3 regions of the Vibrio scophthalmi genome follow, and region 1 is predicted to be linked to each of the others. Evidence: predicted binding sites of a transcription regulator. Region 1 holds the regulator's gene; each other region holds the start of a gene.
What was found. Region 1 encodes PurR, which represses purine synthesis genes. Its sites were predicted from a motif close to TNANGNAAACGTTTNCNTNA; they were not measured.

Region 2: a site for PurR is predicted at 2,604-2,623, ahead of pckA (phosphoenolpyruvate carboxykinase (ATP)). Genes of this name have one in related genera too.
Region 3: a site for PurR is predicted at 3,007-3,026, ahead of RJD38_RS20480 (formate--tetrahydrofolate ligase). Genes of this name have one in related genera too.

Annotation. Positions count from the first base shown of each region.
Region 1 is NZ_CP134271.1:375,394-382,357, forward strand. Features, by position in the region: gene elyC (envelope biogenesis factor ElyC) at 1-403, shown strand, start outside; gene torR (two-component system response regulator TorR) at 512-1,222, opposite strand; gene torD (molecular chaperone TorD) at 1,462-2,109, shown strand; gene purR (HTH-type transcriptional repressor PurR) at 2,497-3,501, shown strand; cyclic di-GMP riboswitch class I at 3,652-3,740, shown strand; gene RJD38_RS01615 (TfoX/Sxy family DNA transformation protein) at 3,850-4,443, shown strand; gene RJD38_RS01620 (TVP38/TMEM64 family protein) at 4,658-5,362, shown strand; gene RJD38_RS01625 (putative signal transducing protein) at 5,362-5,670, shown strand; gene RJD38_RS01630 (alpha/beta fold hydrolase) at 5,743-6,546, opposite strand; gene glgA (glycogen synthase GlgA) at 6,749-6,964, opposite strand, start outside.
Region 2 is NZ_CP134271.1:1,491,882-1,498,845, reverse strand. Features, by position in the region: gene gspD (type II secretion system secretin GspD) at 1-20, opposite strand, end outside; gene gspC (type II secretion system protein GspC) at 57-935, opposite strand; gene hslR (ribosome-associated heat shock protein Hsp15) at 1,170-1,556, shown strand; gene hslO (Hsp33 family molecular chaperone HslO) at 1,586-2,461, shown strand; gene pckA (phosphoenolpyruvate carboxykinase (ATP)) at 2,798-4,426, shown strand; gene RJD38_RS06805 (AsmA family protein) at 4,538-6,457, shown strand; gene RJD38_RS06800 (bifunctional GNAT family N-acetyltransferase/hotdog fold thioesterase) at 6,421-6,964, opposite strand, start outside.
Region 3 is NZ_CP134272.1:1,233,363-1,240,326, forward strand. Features, by position in the region: gene RJD38_RS20470 (MFS transporter) at 1-1,157, shown strand, start outside; gene pyk (pyruvate kinase) at 1,310-2,788, shown strand; gene RJD38_RS20480 (formate--tetrahydrofolate ligase) at 3,055-4,821, shown strand; gene msrB (peptide-methionine (R)-S-oxide reductase MsrB) at 4,980-6,146, shown strand; gene RJD38_RS20490 (Qnr family pentapeptide repeat protein) at 6,234-6,899, opposite strand.

The DNA of each region.
Region 1 (6,964 bases):
TGTCAGTAATGCACGCATGATGGCCAAAGTCGCTTTGGCTTTAGGTGTCGCTAAATCTGATATTATTTTGCTGGAAACAGCGAAGGACACTTGGGAAGAAGCGCGCCAGGCGGCCGCATTTGTCAAACGCAAAGAAGTGGTCTTAGTGACTTCGGCAAGCCACATGCAACGTGCATTGAATGAGTTTCACTCTGCAGGATTAAACCCATACCCTGCGCCAACCAATTATTTGGCTCAAGATGAAATTCATCAGTTCTGGAGTAAGTACACGCCAAAAGCGATTTACTTAGAACAAACTGAACGTTACTGGCATGAAACGCTTGGTCGTATCTGGCAAAGCTTGCGTGACTGGGCCTCCGATTACGAAGAGCAAAGTATTGAAGCATCACAGAGCAATCTTTAACGTTCACTCAAGTGCCAAAAAAGACTGACTGATGCTGTCGCCACATAGAAAAAGAAAAACCGAAGCCTAGGCTTCGGTTTTTTTATTGTTGGGTTGTTTCAAAGACGATTAATCGCCTGCGAACATATAACCTTCACCGTGAACCGTGACAAAGATTTGCGGGTTCTTAGGGTCGAACTCCATCTTAGCGCGCATACGACGAATCAGTACGTCGATAGTACGGTCGTTAGGCGCATCAACGCGGTGACTGATCATATTAAGAATGCGTTCGCGACTTAGCACTTGGTTAGGGTAAGTTGAAAGCGCAACCAAAAGCTCGTATTCCGCTTTAGTCAGTTTTACTGGCTCGCCGTTACGGCTAAGCGCACGGCGTTGAACGTCAAACATCCACTCACCAAAACGAACTAAATTTGAATCGTTTTTCTGATCAACAACACTACCGGCATTACGCGCTGACGAAATACGCCACAGTAGGTTTTTCACTCGAACTAACAGTTCGCGAAGTTCAAACGGTTTTGTTACATAATCGTCGGCACCCATTTCTAAACCAACGATCTTATCAATGCTATCCGTGCGTCCTGTTACCAGGATAATTCCAATGTCAGACTGACTGCGTAGTTCACGCGTTAACATCAAGCCATCTTCACCAGGAAGATTGATGTCTAGCATGACTAAATCAATCGCATGATTTTGTAGTGTGTCGCGCATCTGCTCGCCGCTTTCTGCTTCGCTGACGGTGTAACCTTCATTTTGAAAGTAGCCAACCAGCTTGCTGCGAGTTACTGCGTCATCTTCTACAACTAGTACGTGATAGCTCATCTAAACCACTTAATTTGCATTGGGAATTGTTTACGACCTACATTCTATTCATATATCGTAACATTTCTAGTATTTGTTACATTAAAATCAAGAAAGATGATTTTTTATTGATTCAAAACAAAACTAGCCCAAGCATTAACATTTTGCCATTTTTGCACTTATTTTGACGCATTGTGTGTTATCCCTATTCATTTTTCTTCGCTAGAATAGTAGGAGAATGAAAATAGGAGCATTGTTTGATGCAAGAGTTAAAAGCGTTTAACGAAAAGCGTGCAGAAATTTACTGGTGGTTCTCTAGCTTATTTGCCAAAGAGCTAACTGAAGCGGATCTAGAGCAATATCAAAGCCCTGAGATTCGTAGCTTTTTATCTGGCCTTGGTGAAAACCCAAGCCTAAAACCAGCCATTGATGATGTAGTGGATGCACTTAACCGTCAGCTAGACCGCGAAGATGGCCAGCTAGAGTTGGCGGCTGACTTTTGTGACTTATTTTTAAAGTCTGATAAAGAATCTGCACTGCCTTATGCTTCTATGTACATCGGTACAACCGGTCTACTGCATGATAAACCAGCGAACGAAATGGACGCATTACTTCAAAAGTACGGTGTTGCGGTTGAACAAGGCTTGAACGAGCCTGCGGATCATATTGCGATTGAACTTGATCTGCTCGGTAACATCATTATTCGTTCAAACGAGCTTGAGCAAGAGCGTCATTTTGAAGAAAGTTTCGTTGAACAAGAAGCCTTTATCCGTCAACACATTCTAAGCTGGGTGGCTAAATTTGCGACCAAATGCAAAGGCTTAGATAAGTTTGGTTTCTACTCTGCCGTTGCGGCGCTGCTGGTTGCGTTTTTAGAGCTTGATTGCCAATACTTAACGGGTGAATGACGCTCAATATCTACCCAATAGGTGTTTGATGCGTTGATGCGTAATGAGTTGATGCTGAATAAATTCGCGAATAACGGCTTTTTCTAGGGTTGGTGTGGTGTAATAAAAGTAACGAGTGACACCTCATCCACTCCTTGTTTTAAGTGATTTTTATTCGGCTGATGCCTAATCACTCACCTATCATGGTGGGCATAACAGTATGGGGGACGGGATTTTTATTTGCCCCCAAACGAGATGCGGTCTAGAATCGACAGCGCAAACGATAAAAAAATAATGAATTAAATACAAACCGCTGTAATCAAGCGGTTTTTGTGTTTTTAATACTTTCTGCCAAATTATTCTGATATGTGAATACCGCCGTGGCAGCTAAAGATAGGACAACCCCTTATGGCCACTATTAAAGACGTTGCTCGCCTTGCTGGCGTATCAACCACTACTGTTTCACACGTGATCAATAAAACTCGCTTTGTCGCAGAGACAACGCAAGAGCGCGTGATGGAAGCAGTGAAAGAGCTAAACTATGCACCAAGTGCCGTTGCTCGTAGCCTAAAATGCAATACGACTCGTACCATTGGTATGCTAGTAACTCAATCTACTAACCTATTCTTCTCTGAAGTAATTGATGGCGTCGAGAGCTACTGTTACCGCCAAGGCTACACACTGATCCTATGTAACACTGGTGGTATCTACGAGAAACAACGCGACTACATTCGCATGCTCGCAGAAAAACGCGTTGATGGTATTTTGGTGATGTGTTCTGACTTAACAGAAGAACTGAGCGAAATGCTCAACAACCACAAAGACATTCCTAAAGTTGTGATGGATTGGGGCCCTGAGACCTCTCAAGCAGACAACATCATCGACAACTCAGAAGAAGGTGGCTACCTAGCAACGAAATTCTTGATCGACCACGGTCACAAAGACATCGCTTGCCTAAGCGGTCACTTTGAAAAAGCAGTTTGCCAAGAGCGTATCCAAGGCTTTAAACGTGCGATGAACCAAGCACAACTTGAAGTTAACGAAGATTGGATTCTTGAAGGTAACTTTGAGTGTGACACGGCCGTATTGGCCGCCGACCAACTCGTTGCTATGGACAAACGCCCGACGGCTGTATTCTGCTTCAATGACACCATGGCATTAGGCCTAATGAGCCGTCTGCAACAAAAAGGCATTCGCGTGCCAGAAGACATCTCAGTGATCGGCTACGACAACATCGAATTGGCAGAGTATTTCTCTCCACCACTGACGACAGTTCACCAACCAAAGCGTCGTGTTGGTAAAAACGCATTCGAAATTCTGCTAGAGCGTATTAAAGATAAAGAACACGAAAAACGCGTGTTTGAGATGCATCCAGAAATCGTTGAGCGTAGCACCGTTGCAAGAATCGACTAAGTTAATGATTCAATAAAGATTAGCCGAGGGGCAATCCTTCGGCTAAAGCCTCATAAATGAAAGTTATTCTTGCATAAAGATCACAATTATCCCATATTAATAGACTACTTCCTGACAGAAGTAATTTAATCTTTAGCAGAGCAAATTAAGTCACGCACAGGGCAAACCAAACTGAAAAGTTGGGACGCAAAGCCACCGGCCTAAACATTGTAATGATGTACGGCAGCGGGGTTACCGATGGTAGAAATGCAACACGTTAACTGATTACTCTCCAGAAATCTGCATTGACTGCTATTCTCTCGGACCTGATTTGGTGGCGTATATACACATACACCGAGAAAGTACTGAATGGATAAACCAATACTTAAAGACTCTATGAGGCTTTTTGAGCCCTTAGGTCGGATTAAATCTCGCTCTATGTTTGGTGGGTTCGGCATTTTTGCAGACGACACAATGTTTGCATTGGTTGTACACGACAAGCTTCATATTCGTGCCGACGATGCCCTTACTGAGCAGTTTAAGCAACAAGGATTAGAACCGTACGTGTATCACAAACGAGGCTTCCCTGTTGTTACTAAATATTTTGCTTTAAGTGAAGAGTGGTACCAAGACAGTGCAAAAACACTGCAAACGGCTACCGATGCACTCTCTCTCGCTAAGCAAGAAAAGAGCACTCAAGCGAAAACAAAACCAACTCGTATTAAAGATCTACCAAACTTGCGTCTTGCAACTGAACGTATGCTGAAAAAAGCCGGTATCGAATCAGTTGAGAATTTAGAACAAGTGGGTTCAGTTCAAGCATACAAAGCCATTCAAGCCTCACATGATACCCAGGTGAGTTTAGAGTTGCTTTGGGCACTTGAAGGCGCAATTAAAGGCACGCATTGGTCCGTCGTTCCTCAAGCTCGCCGCCAAGAACTGATGTCTCGCCTTGAGCATTAATTTAGAAAATGAATAAATTGAATTAAGCCAGCCATTGTTGCTGGCTTTTTTTTTGAAATTTTTTGCGTGCTTTGAAGTTCCTATATAAAACAACGAGCAAAGAACCGTATTCATGACTGAACGATGCAACAATACGATCGTAAGATGCGTATCTAAGATAGTGAAATTATCGCGCTATAAAATAGATATCTACCAGAGATAAGTGAGAACCAAGATGAATAAAAAACTGATTTTCGGCCTATTGCTGATTGCCATCATAGCGCTACTTATCACTCAATTTGGCGATCAACTCACCCTCGAAAATGCCAAAGCACAACAGGCAGAGTTAGCCTTGTATATTAAGCAGAACTTTGTTCTAGCGGCGGCGGTTTACTTTTTGGCTTATCTTGCGATTACGGCCTTTTCGATTCCTGGCGCGGCCGTCGTCACTCTGCTTGGCGCAGCATTATTTGGCTTTTGGGCCAGCTTAATCTTAGTCTCTTTTGCCAGCACGCTTGGCGCGACACTGGCTTTTCTTAGCAGCCGCTTCTTGCTACGCGATTGGGTACAAAGCAAATTTGGTGACAAACTCTCCGCCATTAATCTAGGGGTGGAAAAAGATGGCGCGTTCTATCTTTTCTCACTGCGCTTAATTCCGGTCTTCCCATTTTTCTTAATTAACCTACTTATGGGCTTAACCCCGATTTCTACCGCGCGTTTCTATTTGGTGAGTCAAATCGGTATGCTACCGGGCACTGCGGTGTATCTCAATGCGGGGACCCAATTAGCACAAATTGATTCACTCTCAGGTATTGTTTCACCTTCGGTATTAGCCTCATTTGCATTGCTTGGCCTGTTCCCGATTGTCGCGAAATGGGTAATGGCTAAAATAAAACAGAGCGACAAAACCTCGAACAAGGCGTCTAACGGAGAGGCTTAGTGAAAATATTTAGTGCAAATAATCCACCACAAGCTCACATTGTCTGTGAGCTTTTGCGTACCAATAATATTGATTGTGAAGTTCGTGGCGAAGGGATTTTCGGCCTACAAGGTGAGTTGCCCTTTGGTGAAGCAAGTGAACCTTACGTGTGGCTACTCGATAGCAGCCAACAAAATAAAGCATACGAAGTTATTACACAGTTTGAGCAGCCACTATCGGCGCCGCCTTGGCATTGTTCAAATTGTGGTGAAGAAAATGAAGGCCAATTTGCTTTATGTTGGCAATGCGGAACATCGCACAGTTCCTAGCGTATTTGTCATAAATTTAAACAAGAATAAACGATAAGAGCCAAGTAAAAGGCCCTTATCTGGTGTAACAGATTACTTCGCCACAATTTGCTGACGAATAAATTCAATCGAATGCTGATTAAACTCGTCTGGTCGTTCGATATTACATACATGCCCACAGTTTGCGATTTCACGTAACTGGCTGGAACGGTGCACGGCCACCATCTCTTTGACCGGTTGAATAAACATATAGTCACGATCGCCCATCAAATAAAGCGTCGGGATTGGCAACTCTTTCTCTTTAAAGTATCGCATGAGCGGATTGACATCTGCCGCCAAAATAAACCAGCGTTTAAACTCTTTTTGGCACAGCTTCTTTGCCTCACGAATAAATAGATGCCGCGACTGTTTTTGCGTACGCTGTGGCATCACAATATAAGCAAATAAGCGATACAGCCACATGTAAGGCACGATGTGCTTGCAATAGTTACCGAGCCTCACCAAAAGCTGTGAACGCGTATTCAAGCGTGTTACAGCGCCTCCTAGCACCATTGACTTAACTCGGTCAGAGGCCAATTCAGCCAAATTGCGCACGATGATGGTGCCAAGTGACATACCAACAAAGTGAGCTGACTGAATTTTCAAATGATCGAGCACTTGTAAGATATCCAAGGTCACCGTCTTAAAGGTGTAGCGATTGGTCATGAGATCTTTGAGCAACTGACTCGACTTACCGTGACCACGAAGATCGACCAATAACAAGTTGAAATGGGCTTTGTAAGCTTTGATTTGTTTGAACCATATCGATGAACTGCCTCCAGCACCATGGATGAAGACCACCCACTCTTTGCTCGTTGGGTGAGGATAGGTTTTATGAAACAGCAGAGTATTGCTCATCTATGAGAATTGATTTGGTTTCTATTAGGGATTGGCAGACTACCATAAAGTCATGAAATCTTAATTCAGCTTCGGTCAATTTATGAGGGGTTGCGACGAGAAAAGTGTAAAAAAAGGCGTCACTAGACGCCTTTTTAGTCAACCACGTTCAAGGTTTAATGCAAAAGTTAACGAAATGAATCATCCTTTCGTTTGGTTTTACTTAGCTTAACGCTGCGTGATAGAGCGACAGATATTCATCCGCAGCTTGTTTCCAACAAAATTTTTGCTCCATCGCATACAGCTGCACTCGTCTCATCTCTGCTGGGTTTTGCGTGTACAGCAGCAATGAACGTTGCATGATGCTCAGCAATTCCAACGGTTCTGGTTGTTCAAAAACGAAACCCGTCGCTTGCTCTGGTGCACTATCGTAGTCAAT
Region 2 (6,964 bases), 1.1 Mb from region 1:
TTCTTAAGCCAATGCTTCACTTGATACTCCTCAAAGGATAATTTTTTCTGCGCGTTTTATAATTCAATGTAGATATCGTATGGCTGACCATTACGCTCTACCGTTAAATTCAATTCGGTTAACTCCGACAGACGGCTGAATATTTCACCCATCGCTGCGGCATTACGTAAATCTTGTCCATTTAAGTGGGTGGCAACATCGCCATTTTTTAATCCCACCGAGTCAAACAACTCGCGGCTTTTACCGGCACTTAAACGATAGCCCACAACCTCGCCATCCTGCTTCATTTGCGACATGCGAACGTACTGGAAAATTTGTTTTGGATCTTTGGTGATTTCGGCGCGAATTTGTTCCAGCTTATCTTTGGTATTGGCGCTTAAGGCAGGGGATGATTGCGCCGCGCGTTGCACCGGCTTGGAGTACTTAATTCCTTCGAGCATCACGGTTTCATTACGGCCAGAGTTATCAACAATAATGCGATCGGCTTGTACTTGCACAACCTTCGCTTGTGTCCCCACAATCACTTCGTTAATACCATAAGTGGCTTGCTTGCCACCCTTGGCGACGACCGCCAAGCTTTTTCCCGCATCACTACTGGTCACGACACCCACCAAGACCACATTCAAACGGCTCTTCGGCGCATCTTCTAGTTTAGGCTTGGCAACAGGAGCGACGACATCGGCTTGATAGCGACCAAACAAATGGCTGTTTTGTAATGTTGATAAATCAAGGCGAGCTTGCTGACTACCAGCAGGCATATTGCGACTGGATGGCTGCCACGTGACGACATCCACTTGTTGATACGGAAACCAGATCAATTTCCCGGCAACCCAAGCCGCCGAGAGCAAAAGAATGACGGTAACCCAAGCGCTAATCACCGCTTGATTGGCTACGAGCTTTTGCAAAGAGGGAGAACGAAAGCTGAACGGCTTCACTGAATTTCCTTGATGATGATTGATCCATATCGACACTCTGTAGCGATATAAACATGAATAAAAAGATGTATATAACCCACGACTGTTAATTCTAACAAACTATATTATGGCTCTATATAAAAATGTTCCGTCGCCACCCCTTTAAAGTCTATTTTCTAACCTTACCTTGAAAAGTGCGCACAACATCACCATTGTTAGGGCGATAGTTAACCTAGTTAGAGGGTAAAGAGTGCAATGGGTTCCCCAATAGACACGGTAAGATTGGATAAATGGCTTTGGGCTGCGCGCTTTTACAAAACGCGTTCCATCGCACGAGATATGGTCGATGGTGGCAAAGTTCACTATAATGGACAACGCAGCAAACCAAGTAAGAATGTAGAACTTGGTGCGGTGCTCACTTTACGTCAAGCCAACGAAGAAAAAACGATCATTATCGAAAAGATCTCTGGCCAACGTCGTGGTGCGCCAGAAGCTCAAACTCTTTACTCTGAGACGACGGAAAGCATAGCAAAACGTGAAGAATATGCACGCCAGCGTAAACTGAACGCTCATAATCCTAGCCCTGAACGCCGCCCTGATAAAAAGCAGCGCCGCGATATCATTAAGTTTAAACATCAATAAGCCGGACTGTCCTAATGACTGATACTGTAATCACAAACAACGTTTTAAATCGCTACCTATTTGAAGATCTATCAGTACGTGGCGAAATGGTGCAACTGGATGAAGCATACCAACAAATTATCGCAAGCAAGGAATACCCGGTTGCACTGCAAAAACTGCTGGGTGAGCTACTGGTATCAACCACACTTTTAACCGCAACGTTGAAATTTGAAGGTTCGATTACCATTCAACTACAAGGTGACGGCCCGGTATCTCTTGCGGTTATCAACGGCGATCACGATCAAAAGATCCGTGGTGTTGCGCGCTGGGAAGGTGACATTGCTGATAATGCCACACTGCATGAGATGATGGGTAAAGGTTACCTAGTGATCACCATTGAGCCGAGAAAAGGCGAACGCTACCAAGGCGTGGTTGGTCTAGAAGGTGAAAACCTAACGCAAGTGATTGAAAACTACTTTGCGAACTCAGAACAACTTAAAACTCGCTTGTGGATTCGTACTGGCGAATTAAACGGTAAAGCACATGCTGCTGGTATGTTGATTCAAATCATGCCAGATGGCACCGGTTCAGCAGAAGACTTTGAACACCTAGAGCAGCTAACCAACACAGTAAAAGATGAAGAGCTATTTGGCCTAGAAGCGCAAGAGCTACTTTACCGCCTTTACAACCAAGATAAAGTTCGCCTATTTGAACCTCAACCAGTGGTATTCCACTGTGGCTGTTCACGTGAGCGTAGTGGTGCGGCGATTATTACCGTCAATCGTACTGAAATTAATGACATTTTGGCAGAGGAAGGATCGGTTTCTTTACATTGTGATTACTGCGGTACAACATATTCATTTAATGAATCTGAAGTAGAAGAACTGTTTATCAACGCACAGAGCGGTGATAAAACTGTGCATTAATTTGCACAACTTAACAAGCACGTAAAATCCCGCACAAGCCAGCATCTCGCTGGCTTTTTTTGTGACCTAAACCCAATAATAACGGGTGGTTATACAACAGTACGCTGTACTTAATTTCTGTATATTATTAATCCATTTGATCTAGCGCAAACCTTTGCCTCCGCGATAAAATATCACTAGCAATATGTGACGGGTTACCTAAAACCACGTAAAAATCATGGTTAATATTTGAGCTACATCCCTGTTTTATCCCAGCCTCGTTGCTAGCATGGTTAACAGACAAAAATAAAACATTATTACAAAATCCCTACAAAAAACTTCCCACAAGGAGCACCTATGACCGTTATGGAACATACAAAGGCTGCAACAATTGATCTAACCAAGCATGGGCTTCATGACGTAAAAGAGGTTGTACGCAACCCAAGTTACGAAATGTTGTTCGAAGAAGAAACGCGTGCTGATCTAGAAGGCTACGAACGTGGAGTAGTCACTGAACTTGGCGCCGTCGCTGTCGACACTGGTATTTTCACCGGTCGCTCCCCAAAAGATAAATATATCGTTAAAGATGCCACTACAGAGGAACATATGTGGTGGACGTCAGACGCGGTTAAAAACGATAACAAACCAATCAACCAAGCGGTTTGGAATGACCTGAAGCAATTGGTAACTAACCAGCTGTCAGGTAAGCGTTTATTTGTGATTGATGGCTACTGTGGTGCGAACCCAGATACCCGTCTGAGCATTCGTGTTATCACTGAAGTAGCGTGGCAAGCGCACTTTGTGAAAAACATGTTCTTGCGCCCAACAGAAGAAGAGTTGGCATCATTTGAACCGGATTTTGTGGTAATGAACGGCGCGAAGTGCACCAACCAGAAATGGGAAGAGCACGGTCTTAACTCTGAAAACTTCACCGTATTTAACCTAACTGAGCGCACTCAGTTGATTGGTGGTACTTGGTACGGCGGCGAAATGAAGAAAGGCATGTTCGCCATGATGAACTACTTCCTGCCATTGAAAGATATCGCTTCAATGCACTGTAGTGCCAACATGGGTGAAGACGGTGATGTTGCAGTATTCTTTGGTCTATCAGGTACTGGTAAAACGACTCTATCAACAGATCCTAAGCGTGCACTGATTGGTGATGATGAGCATGGTTGGGATGATGACGGCGTGTTCAACTTTGAAGGCGGCTGTTACGCGAAAACCATCAAACTATCGAAAGAAGCAGAGCCTGATATCTACAATGCAATTCGTCGCGATGCGCTACTGGAAAACGTTACAGTACGTGGCGATGGCTCAATCAATTTTGATGATGGTTCAAAAACCGAAAACACGCGTGTTTCTTACCCGATTCATCATATCGACAACATCGTTAAACCAGTATCAAAAGGTGGCCATGCCAATAAGGTGATCTTCCTATCTGCTGATGCATTTGGGGTGCTACCGCCAGTGTCTAAATTGACACCAGAGCAAACTAAGTACCACTTCCTATCTGGCTTTACTGCCAAGCTAGCAGGTACTGAGCGTGGCATTACAGAGCCAACACCAACGTTCTCAGCTTGTTTTGGCGCTGCGTTCCTTACGCTTCACCCAACCAAGTATGCAGAAGTGCTAGTAAAACGTATGGAAGCGGCGGGCGCAGAAGCCTACCTAGTGAACACCGGTTGGAATGGTTCTGGTAAACGTATTTCTATTCAAGATACGCGTGGCATCATTGATGCGATTTTGGATGGTTCGATTGAAAATGCGAAAACCACTCATATTCCAATCTTCAACCTTGAAGTTCCGACATCTCTGCCAGGTGTTGATCCAGCGATCCTTGATCCGCGTGATACCTATGTTGACCCGCTACAATGGGAAAGCAAAGCACACGATCTTGCCCAGCGCTTTATCAACAACTTTGATAAATACACCGATAATGCAGAAGGTAAAGCACTCGTCGCCGCTGGCCCACAGCTAGATTAGTGACGTTTGCTTAAATATCCGCTATTAGCCCCTCAATGAGGGGCTTTTTTGTTGCAGAGCGCCTAGTTTGCCGACAGAATCATAACTCACCCTCATTATGGATTGGGCCTTGTGAAAAAACGACTTAGCTACCTATTGCTTGCTGTGCTGCTGCTTATTTCTCTTTCCATCGCCATTTTCTATGCCGTGATGCGCAGCCACTATGCAACGCAGGTCGTCAATCAAGCCTTAGCGCAGTTTTCAACCCAACCCATGCAGGTTGAACAAGCCGAATTTACCCCACCATTGCAGCTCACTTTACACGGTCTTACCATTGGGGAAGAAGCACCGCTCTATTTACCTAAAGTGGCATTGTGGTTGCACCCGTCGTTACCAACCGAGCAAACATGGCGCTTTGATGCGATCGTGATTGAGCAGGCCAACCTCAACCTCTCTCAACCCGCTTGGGCGACGCTACGCCAATTTGAAATCGCTCAGCTCGCCTTTAAACAGAGTGAGTTAGTCGCGGAAGATTGGTCAGCACGCGGTGTCAATCTGCAGATCGATCAGCCAACTTGGCAAGATGAGCAGCAAGTGCTGCCTTATGGTGATATGCAGTTTTCTGCCGATCAGCTTTATGTCGCAGGTCATGCTCTCGATAATCTCCTGATCGATGCCCGTTACCAAGCCGAAAATAGCACGGTGTATGGCGCTTCCTTCAACTGGAATGGTGCGCAGATTTCCGGCCAAGCAGAACAATACCCGCAAGGCTGGTCGCTGATCAATGTCACTATCGACAAGCTTAATCTTGATGATAAGCAGCCCATTGATAGCTGGTTACAGCAATTGGATAAAACCGGTTGGATACGCGATATCAATAGCCTTGATGTCTTGAAGAGCAACCTCACCTATCAAGGCGTGCGCGTAGTAAACCTCGATCTGTCGGCCGAAAACATCACGCCAAATCAGTCGCTTTGGCAACAAGACAACGGCTATCTTTCTTTTGATGCTGACTCGGTTAACTATCAGAATCAGCAATGGGTCGAGCCAAGTGCAACGTTCTATTTCACCCCAAACCAAATCAAAGTGGCGGAATTAGATAGTGACTGGCACCAAGGCCGCTTGCAGTTACAGGGCGTGTTTACTCCTGAGTCAGTGCACCTTAAGCAACTGTCGTTATCTGGGGTTAAATGGTTAGAAGAGGCCCAGTACGATCTCGCTAACGCATGGCATTGGAGCCAATCAGTGCAAAACCTGGCGATTGATAAGCTCGATATCAATAACCTCCAAATTATCCAGCTCAATCAAAAACCATTTTGGCAGATTTCAGGTCTCAACATCGATGGTAGCGATTTAGTGGTTAAGCAGCATGGGGAACTGGGCTTATGGCAAGGTGAGCTTAGTGCCAGCGCCAACAGTGCCAGTATCGACAAGCACCTCACTACCCAAGCAACGATTGAAATGAATGCTGAGCAGAACAAATGGCATCTAACGCGTCTATTTGTGCCTCTGGACCAAGGCTATATTGAAGCGGAAGGGGTATGGAATAGAGCCGAACTCAGTGCACCATGGCAGCTTAATGCCACCATGGATGGCTTACCGTTAGATAGCCAAATAGAAACCCATCAATTACCGATTAACATCCGCGCGCTTGCCGAGGTGCACATGGAACTTTCGGGCCTTGCGGGCGATTATTCGATGCTAGCACACTCGTTGAGCGGCACGGTATCGGCGGCATTACGCCAAGGCTATCTCAATGTTGGTGAACATGGTGAGCAAAGCTTACTAGAACAGAACTTTGAGCTAGATAACCTCTCAATCGATGCTGATCGCGGCAGAATCACCCTACAATCGCCACCACTAATGCAAGGAATACAAGTGGCTGGCAATATCGACCTCACTCAACCGTCGCTGGCAACACTGCTATTACACAGTCAAAGCCAGTGTCAAACATTGCAATGGGATATCGCCGCAAAGGTTTATCAGTTACGAGAGACTTGCCAGGCAGAGCCAACTCAAACATCTAATCTTGAATCGAGCACCGACTTGTAATTCGGCAATAACATGTACGTACCGATAAACTCGACGGCGGCCGTTTTTCCGCTGTAAATCGTCACATGAATGACAATGCGCGCTTTGCGGCCACTGGCTAAACGGTCTAAATCGCCACTGATGCCATCTAATGAAGTTTGTGCAACCGGATTTTGCTCGACTGGGTGACGATAGCGAATTCGACTGTCTGCCAGAACAATATCACCATGCAGACTGCGCTCTTTGAGGAGTAACCATGCCATACCCCAACCCGTTAAGGTTGCGAGCGTAAAAGCCGAACCAGCAAAGAGAGTGTTGTGAGGATTAAGGTTGGGATTGAGTTGCGCGCTACATTCAAACTGATAACCCGTGTACTGGTTTATCTTAATGCCCATTTTGTCACTGATCGGGATATGGTGTGCCCAGCGTTCTTGCAGATCAGTGCACCACTCTGGCTTGCGCAGTACATTAGCCATCGGATCAAGTGGCTTTACCATTTGTAAATGGCGTGTCGGCCCGCGTTCATCA
Region 3 (6,964 bases), on a different replicon from region 1:
TCTTCTTCACTTACGCGATAGGTAAATTCTCGAACGGCTTCCTTTCTGATTATGCCAATATCGGCCGATTTATGTCGTTCTCACTACTACTATCAGGCGTAACGGCTATCGCGATGGGCTTAAACACCGCAGGCTTGTTCTTTGTTATTATTTGGGGATTGAACGGTTGGTTCCAATCCGTTGGCTCTGCGCCCTCATGCGTGTCTCTATTCCAATGGTTCTCACCAAAGCAACGCGGTACTCGCTACTCAGTTTGGGGCGGTTCTCGTAATATCGGCGAAGGTATCACTTGGATCTTAACTGCAACGCTTGTGAGCTACTTAGGCTGGCGTGCCGGCTTTATCGGTGCGGGTATTGCAGCTATCGCAGCAGCACTATTTATGTTCTTCATCCTAAAAGACCGTCCACAAACTTACGGCCTTCCTGATGCAGCAACTGCGTTTGATGAAGAACCAGAAAGTAAAAAAGCTAACGATCCTAAAGAAACGCGTCGCGCGCAACTATTTGTGCTCAAACAACCCGTCGTGTGGCTAATTGCGGCTGCTTGTGCTGCGATGTACGTATCACGTTATGCAATGTCTTCATGGGCTGTACTTTACCTTCAAGAAGTTAAAGGCTATTCACTAATTGACGCGGGCTTTGCCATGTCAACCTATCCTATTGCTGGCCTAGCGGGTGCTATTCTGTCTGGCTTTATCTCAGATAAAATCTTCAACGCCAATCGCCATATTCCAACGCTACTTTACGGCATTGCCAACATCTCAGGTATGTGCTTAATGTTCTTTGGCCCAGATGATCGTATGGTTGATGCTGTTGCACTTGGCTTGATTGGTTTTGCCATCGGTGGTTTGGTGGTCTTCCTTGCGGGTCTTACCGCTTGTGATCTCATGCCTAAAAATGCGGTTGGTGCTGTAAAAGGATTCATTGGTTTATTCTCTTACATTGCAGCTTCTGCACAAGAAGTCGTGTCGGCATCACTTATCACTATTACTGAGATTGATGGCGTAAAACACTATGACTTTGGTAACGCACAGTACTTCTGGTTAGCGGCTGCGGTTGTTTCACTCATCCTTGCCCTGACAGTTTGGAATGCTAAAAAAGTGATCATGGAAGATGAACCGTCTGATGCAACATTGACGATGAAACCTAGTCACTAATCTCATTACCCACTCGCCGTCTAATACATTAGCGAGTCGCCAAAAATTAGAATAAGGCCCCCAATTCGGTTAGCAGGGAACCCTTCGCTGCTAACCGCTTATTCCCTTATCGAATCACCTTCCTCCTTCCTTTTGTCGTTATAGGTACAAATATGTGTAAAACTAAAATTGTCGCTACACTTGGACCAGCATCGTCATCACCAGAAGTATTAACCCAGTTAATTCAAGCCGGTGTCAATGTGGTACGTCTAAACTTTTCTCACGGCAGTGCTAATGAACATAGAGAACGAGCTTCGCTGGTTCGTTCTATTGCGACTGAACTGAACAAAACCGTCGCCATTTTGGCCGATCTTCAAGGGCCTAAAATTAGAATCTCTTGTTTTAAACATGGTCCAATCGTTTTGAAAAAAGATGACGTATTTTATCTCGACGGCAACCTTGCCAACGATGAAGGCTATTTACAACGCGTTGGCCTTGACTACCCAGAACTGATCGATGATCTCAACATCGATGATGTATTGCTTTTGGATGATGGCCGCGTACAGCTGCACGTCGACGAAGTTAATCGCACCGAACGCTGGGTTAAAACCCACGCATTAAATGGCGGTAAACTCTCTGATCGCAAAGGCATCAACCTGCTCGGCGGTGGGTTATCCGCCCCAGCTCTCACCACCAAAGACAAAGCTGATATCGTTACCGCGGCACAGATTAAGGCTGACTTTATCGCGGTTTCGTTTCCCCGTAACGGCGAAGATATCGCTTATGCCCGACATTTGGTACAAAAGGCTGGCAGTGATGCGCACATCGTAGCAAAAGTCGAAAGAGCGGAAGCAGTGGCAAGCAATCAATCTATGGATGACTTAATCGAAGCTTCTGATGTGATCATGGTTGCACGTGGCGATCTCGGGGTGGAAATTGGTGATGCGCGCCTTGCCTTCACACAAAAAAAACTGATCGAACGCGCCAAGCTACAAGGTAAGCCAGTGATCACCGCTACCCAAATGATGGAATCGATGATTGATAACCCACTGCCAACTCGCGCCGAAGTGCTTGATGTTGCTAATGCGATTATTGATGGTACCGATGCAATCATGCTATCAGCAGAATCTGCCGCGGGGGCTTTCCCGATTGAATCGGTCGAAGCGATGGTTCGTATTGCTAAAGGCGCGGAATTGGAACTCGAATGTAGTCAAAATTGCTGGGAAGATCTCAACCATCTTTGCTCGGATCCTGGTAAAAGCTTTGCGCTCTCTTCGATGATTTCAGCGTCACGTGTCCACCAAGATCTCGGTGTTGCTATTTTAACTCAACACGGTGAAACACCGCGTTTGATGTCTCGTTGTCAAAGTAAAGCCTCAATATGGGCACTGAGTGACAATACCCGCCTATTATCAAAGCTCGCTTTGCTGCGCGGTGTTTCACCACTGTATTTCTCTGCGAGCACCGCAATGCCACATGAAATGCCGCGATTAATCGCCGAGCGATTAGTAAGTCACACACAATCGGCTAAAATCAGTTCATTGCTGATCACACAACTCGAATCGGTAGAGGGTAGCGGTAATATTAATGTTTGCCGACTACTTAACTTAAAAGAATACACCTCTTCTCACCATTCAGAAGTCGCAGTGTAGCGCCCACCCTTCCCACATTTAGATTGTATTTATTACCCTCAGAAAGTTCCCCCGTTTTCTGCTCCACAGGGATTTGGCCTGCCATTTGGCAGGTCTTTTTTCTATGCGTTATAAATTTTTCTTGTGGAATTTAACCGCTGAGCTCATAGTGACTCACTTTTGATGAGCTACGTGCTACAAACTATTCCTTTACAAAGCACAATTTGACGCTATTATGCTTGCGCAAACGTTTGCTCATCCATTTATCTCGCAATATTGAGGGTTTTATGCTGTCGGATATCAACATTTGCCGAAGCGCGAACTTAGCACCAATTGGTGACGTTGCCATTCGTGCCGGCTTAAAAGAAGAAGAATTTCATAGCCAAGGCAAGTACAAAGCGAAAGTATCACTAAATTGCCTTAAACGTCTAAATGACCAGTCAAACACTACAACACAAAACAGCGGAAAATTAATCGTTGTGACTGCTATTACACCCACCCCACTTGGCGAAGGCAAAACGGTCACCACCATTGGTCTGGCGCAAGGTTTAGCGCAATTAGAACGCTCAGTCATAGCTTGTATTCGCCAACCTTCGATGGGGCCAGTATTTGGCGTAAAAGGCGGCGCTGCCGGTGGCGGTTACTCTCAAGTCGCACCGATGGAAGAGCTCAATCTGCACCTAACGGGTGACATCCACGCTGTTACCGCCGCGCACAACCTAGCCGCAGCGGCAATTGATGCACGTATCTTCCACGAGCAACGCAATGGTTACGACGATTTTGAACAGCGGAGTGGTTTAACCGCACTGCGAATTGATTCAAAACGCGTGGTGTGGAAGCGTGTCATGGATCATAACGATCGTGCTCTACGCATGGTTACTGTCGGCCAAAATGAGCTCGGTAAAACCATCAACGGCTACGAGCGCGAAGATGGCTTTGATATTTCAGCGGCTTCTGAGTTAATGGCGATATTAGCGCTGGCTTCCGATCTTAAAGATCTGCGCGCGCGCATTGGCCGCATTGTCGTTGCTTATAATTTAGAAGGTCACCCAGTCACAACCGAAGATCTCCAAGTGGCAGGGGCAATGACCGTTAGCATGCGTGAAGCGATTGAGCCAACGCTAATGCAAACCCTTGAAGGTGTGCCGACGCTTATCCACGCAGGACCGTTTGCCAATATCGCCCATGGTAACTCTTCAATTATTGCTGACAACATCGCGACGAAACTGGCTGAATTCACTGTGACTGAAGGTGGCTTTGGCTCAGATATGGGCTTTGAAAAAGCATGCAATATTAAAGCGCAAGTATCTGGAAAAGCACCAGATTGTGCGGTCATTGTGGCAACATTACGTGGATTAAAAGCGAATTCAGGTCTGTATGATCTTAAACCGGGCCAAGCAATCCCTGACTCACTATTTAGTGACGATTCTGCGGCGCTTGAAGCTGGTTTTGATAACCTAAAATGGCATATCGACAACGTCAGTAAATATGGCGTTCCTGCGGTTGTGGCAATAAACCGTTTCCCGCAAGACAGCGAACACGAATTGGCCAGGCTTAAAACCATGATTGAAGCACTACCAAATCACGTTGAAGTTGCGATCAGTGAAGGTTTTGCCAAAGGCGGTAAAGGCACTCTAGAACTGGCGGAAAAAGTCGTTCAGCAGTGCCAAGTTGCTACGCAATTCAAACCGCTTTATCAACTAGAACAGACGACCGAAGAAAAGCTGATGGCGGTGGCTGAAGTCGGTTATGGCGCCTCAAGCGTCACCCTCAGTTACCAAGCACGCCAGCAGCTTGATGAATATCAGAAGCAAGGATTTGATAATCTTGCTGTCTGCTTAGCCAAAACACCGTTGTCAATTTCGACTGACGGGAGTGTGAAAGGCGCCCCAACTCACTTTAATGTGCCAATTCGAGAGCTCAAATTGTGCGCTGGAGCCGGCTTTATCTATGCTCTGTGTGGTAACGTCATGACAATGCCCGGTTTGCCTGAAAAACCCGCATTTATGAACTTAGACCTTGATGATGATGGAAACATCATTGGATTGAGTTAGTTAAGAAAGCGAGCGAAGTAGCTCGCTTTTTTTCGTCTATCCATGATTGATCTCTGGCATCATAAACGCATTACTACTCCCCTTTCTGAATATATCCTGTAATTTTTTGCTCGCTTAACCGTTCTTATCGGTATAAAGGAAAAGCAAATGAGGATGGTATGAAGAGAACATTTTCTACGTTATTGCCAATCATGGCTATTTTGCTCGTCGTGGCGTCATTTATTGGCCGCGCAAGTAGTGATATGGATAGCAACGCGAGTCAGCATAATGCTAAACCGGCCGTGCCAGCAGGGGCGAATATCGAGACTGCAACACTGGCCGGCGGGTGTTTTTGGTGTACGGAATCTGACTTAGAAAAGCTTCCGGGGGTGATTGATGTGGTTTCCGGATATTCAGGTGGCGCGCAAGAAAACCCAACCTATAAGCAGGTTTCTTCAGGAACATCAGGCCATATTGAAGTTATTCAAGTCAAATATGACGCCAATGTGGTGAGTTATGAGCAGATCCTCGACCAATTGTTCCGTCACATTGACCCGACCGATAATAAAGGCTCATTTGTTGATCGCGGCGCGCAGTATCGACCAGCCATTTTCTATCATAATGCCGAACAGCAACAGATTGCTACGCAATTCATGACGGAAATTGACCAACTGGGTGTTTTCCAAAAACCACTCAAAACTGAGTTAGTCAAATTCGAGAAATTCTGGCCCGCAGAAGAATACCATCAAGATTATTACAAGCGTAATAAGGTCCGCTACAACTACTATCGCTACGCTTCTGGTCGCGACCAATACCTCGATTCAATCTTTGGCGATGACAGAGAAGCCAATCCAATCACTTTGCGTCAAATGATTGATGAGCATAATGGCCTCACCCAAGGTAAAACGTTCACCAAACCGAGCGATGATGAACTCAAAAAAACACTGACAGAAATGCAGTATTACGTAACACAAGAAGATGGCACCGAGCGCCCATTTGAAAACGAATACTGGGACAATAAAAAGATGGGTATTTATGTTGATGTCGTGACAGGAGAGCCGCTGTTTTCATCAACCGACAAATATCGCTCTGGCACGGGTTGGCCAAGCTTTACCAAACCAATCAATGACGCTTTTGTGGTGATCACCACCGATTACAAATTGATTTATCCACGAAAGGAAGTACGCAGCCGATTTGGTGATTCTCACCTAGGCCATGTTTTTAAAGATGGTCCAGCACCAACAGGATTACGCTATTGCATGAATTCCGCATCAATGCGATTTATTCCTAAAGAACAATTGGAGCAGCAAGGTTACGGTGAGTATCTCTACCTATTTGATAGTTAATGGCGAGTCGGTCATGTGATCGACACTGCCACTCCGCCAACCTTAAATCAAAGCCCAACTTTTGTTGGGCTTTTTATATAGATAGAACTAAACAATAATCAGTCCTAAAGGCTCTAGCAATTGAGATTGTTGCCAGCTTAAAATCTTCACACCGGTCAGATCCACTCGCCTTGGATCCAATCCAGTTAAGTCACAGTCTGTCAGGTCACACTCTCGGATGCGCACCCCACTCCATATATCTTCTGAGAACTCTCCGCGACTTAAATCAGAGCCTTGCAATGACGTTCCTTGCAGGTTAGTTCCAATCCAGCGGTTCTCAAAGAGCTCGCATTTTTCAATACACAAGCGCTCCATGTTGGCATAAGAGAGGTTACATGCAGTGATATACGCTGAACAAAAATAGACATTATGGCTAATTTGGTTAGCAAAACGGGCCTGAGAAAAATTGACGCCTTTTAAATCACACTCTCGCATTTCAATGCCAAAGCAATTCGCACCCACAAATTGACTCATTGAGAGTTGGCACTGTTTAAAACTGGCATCGTGTAAATTGGCATAGTGGAAGTCGCAGCCTTCAATTTCACCTTGCTCGATAAAAGTGCAATGCTCGAAATGCGCTTCCATCATTTCAGCTCGGCTAAAATCACAGCCATAAAATTTACAATGACTGAACTTGGCATAACTCAAGTTTTCACCAGCAAAGCTGTGATTTTCAAAAATCTGATGTTCGAATACGGTATCTTGGTAATGCATGAATAACTCCTTGATTTGATGCAAGGCTATCATTTCATTCCAAATTAGGCATTAAATAAAATTCC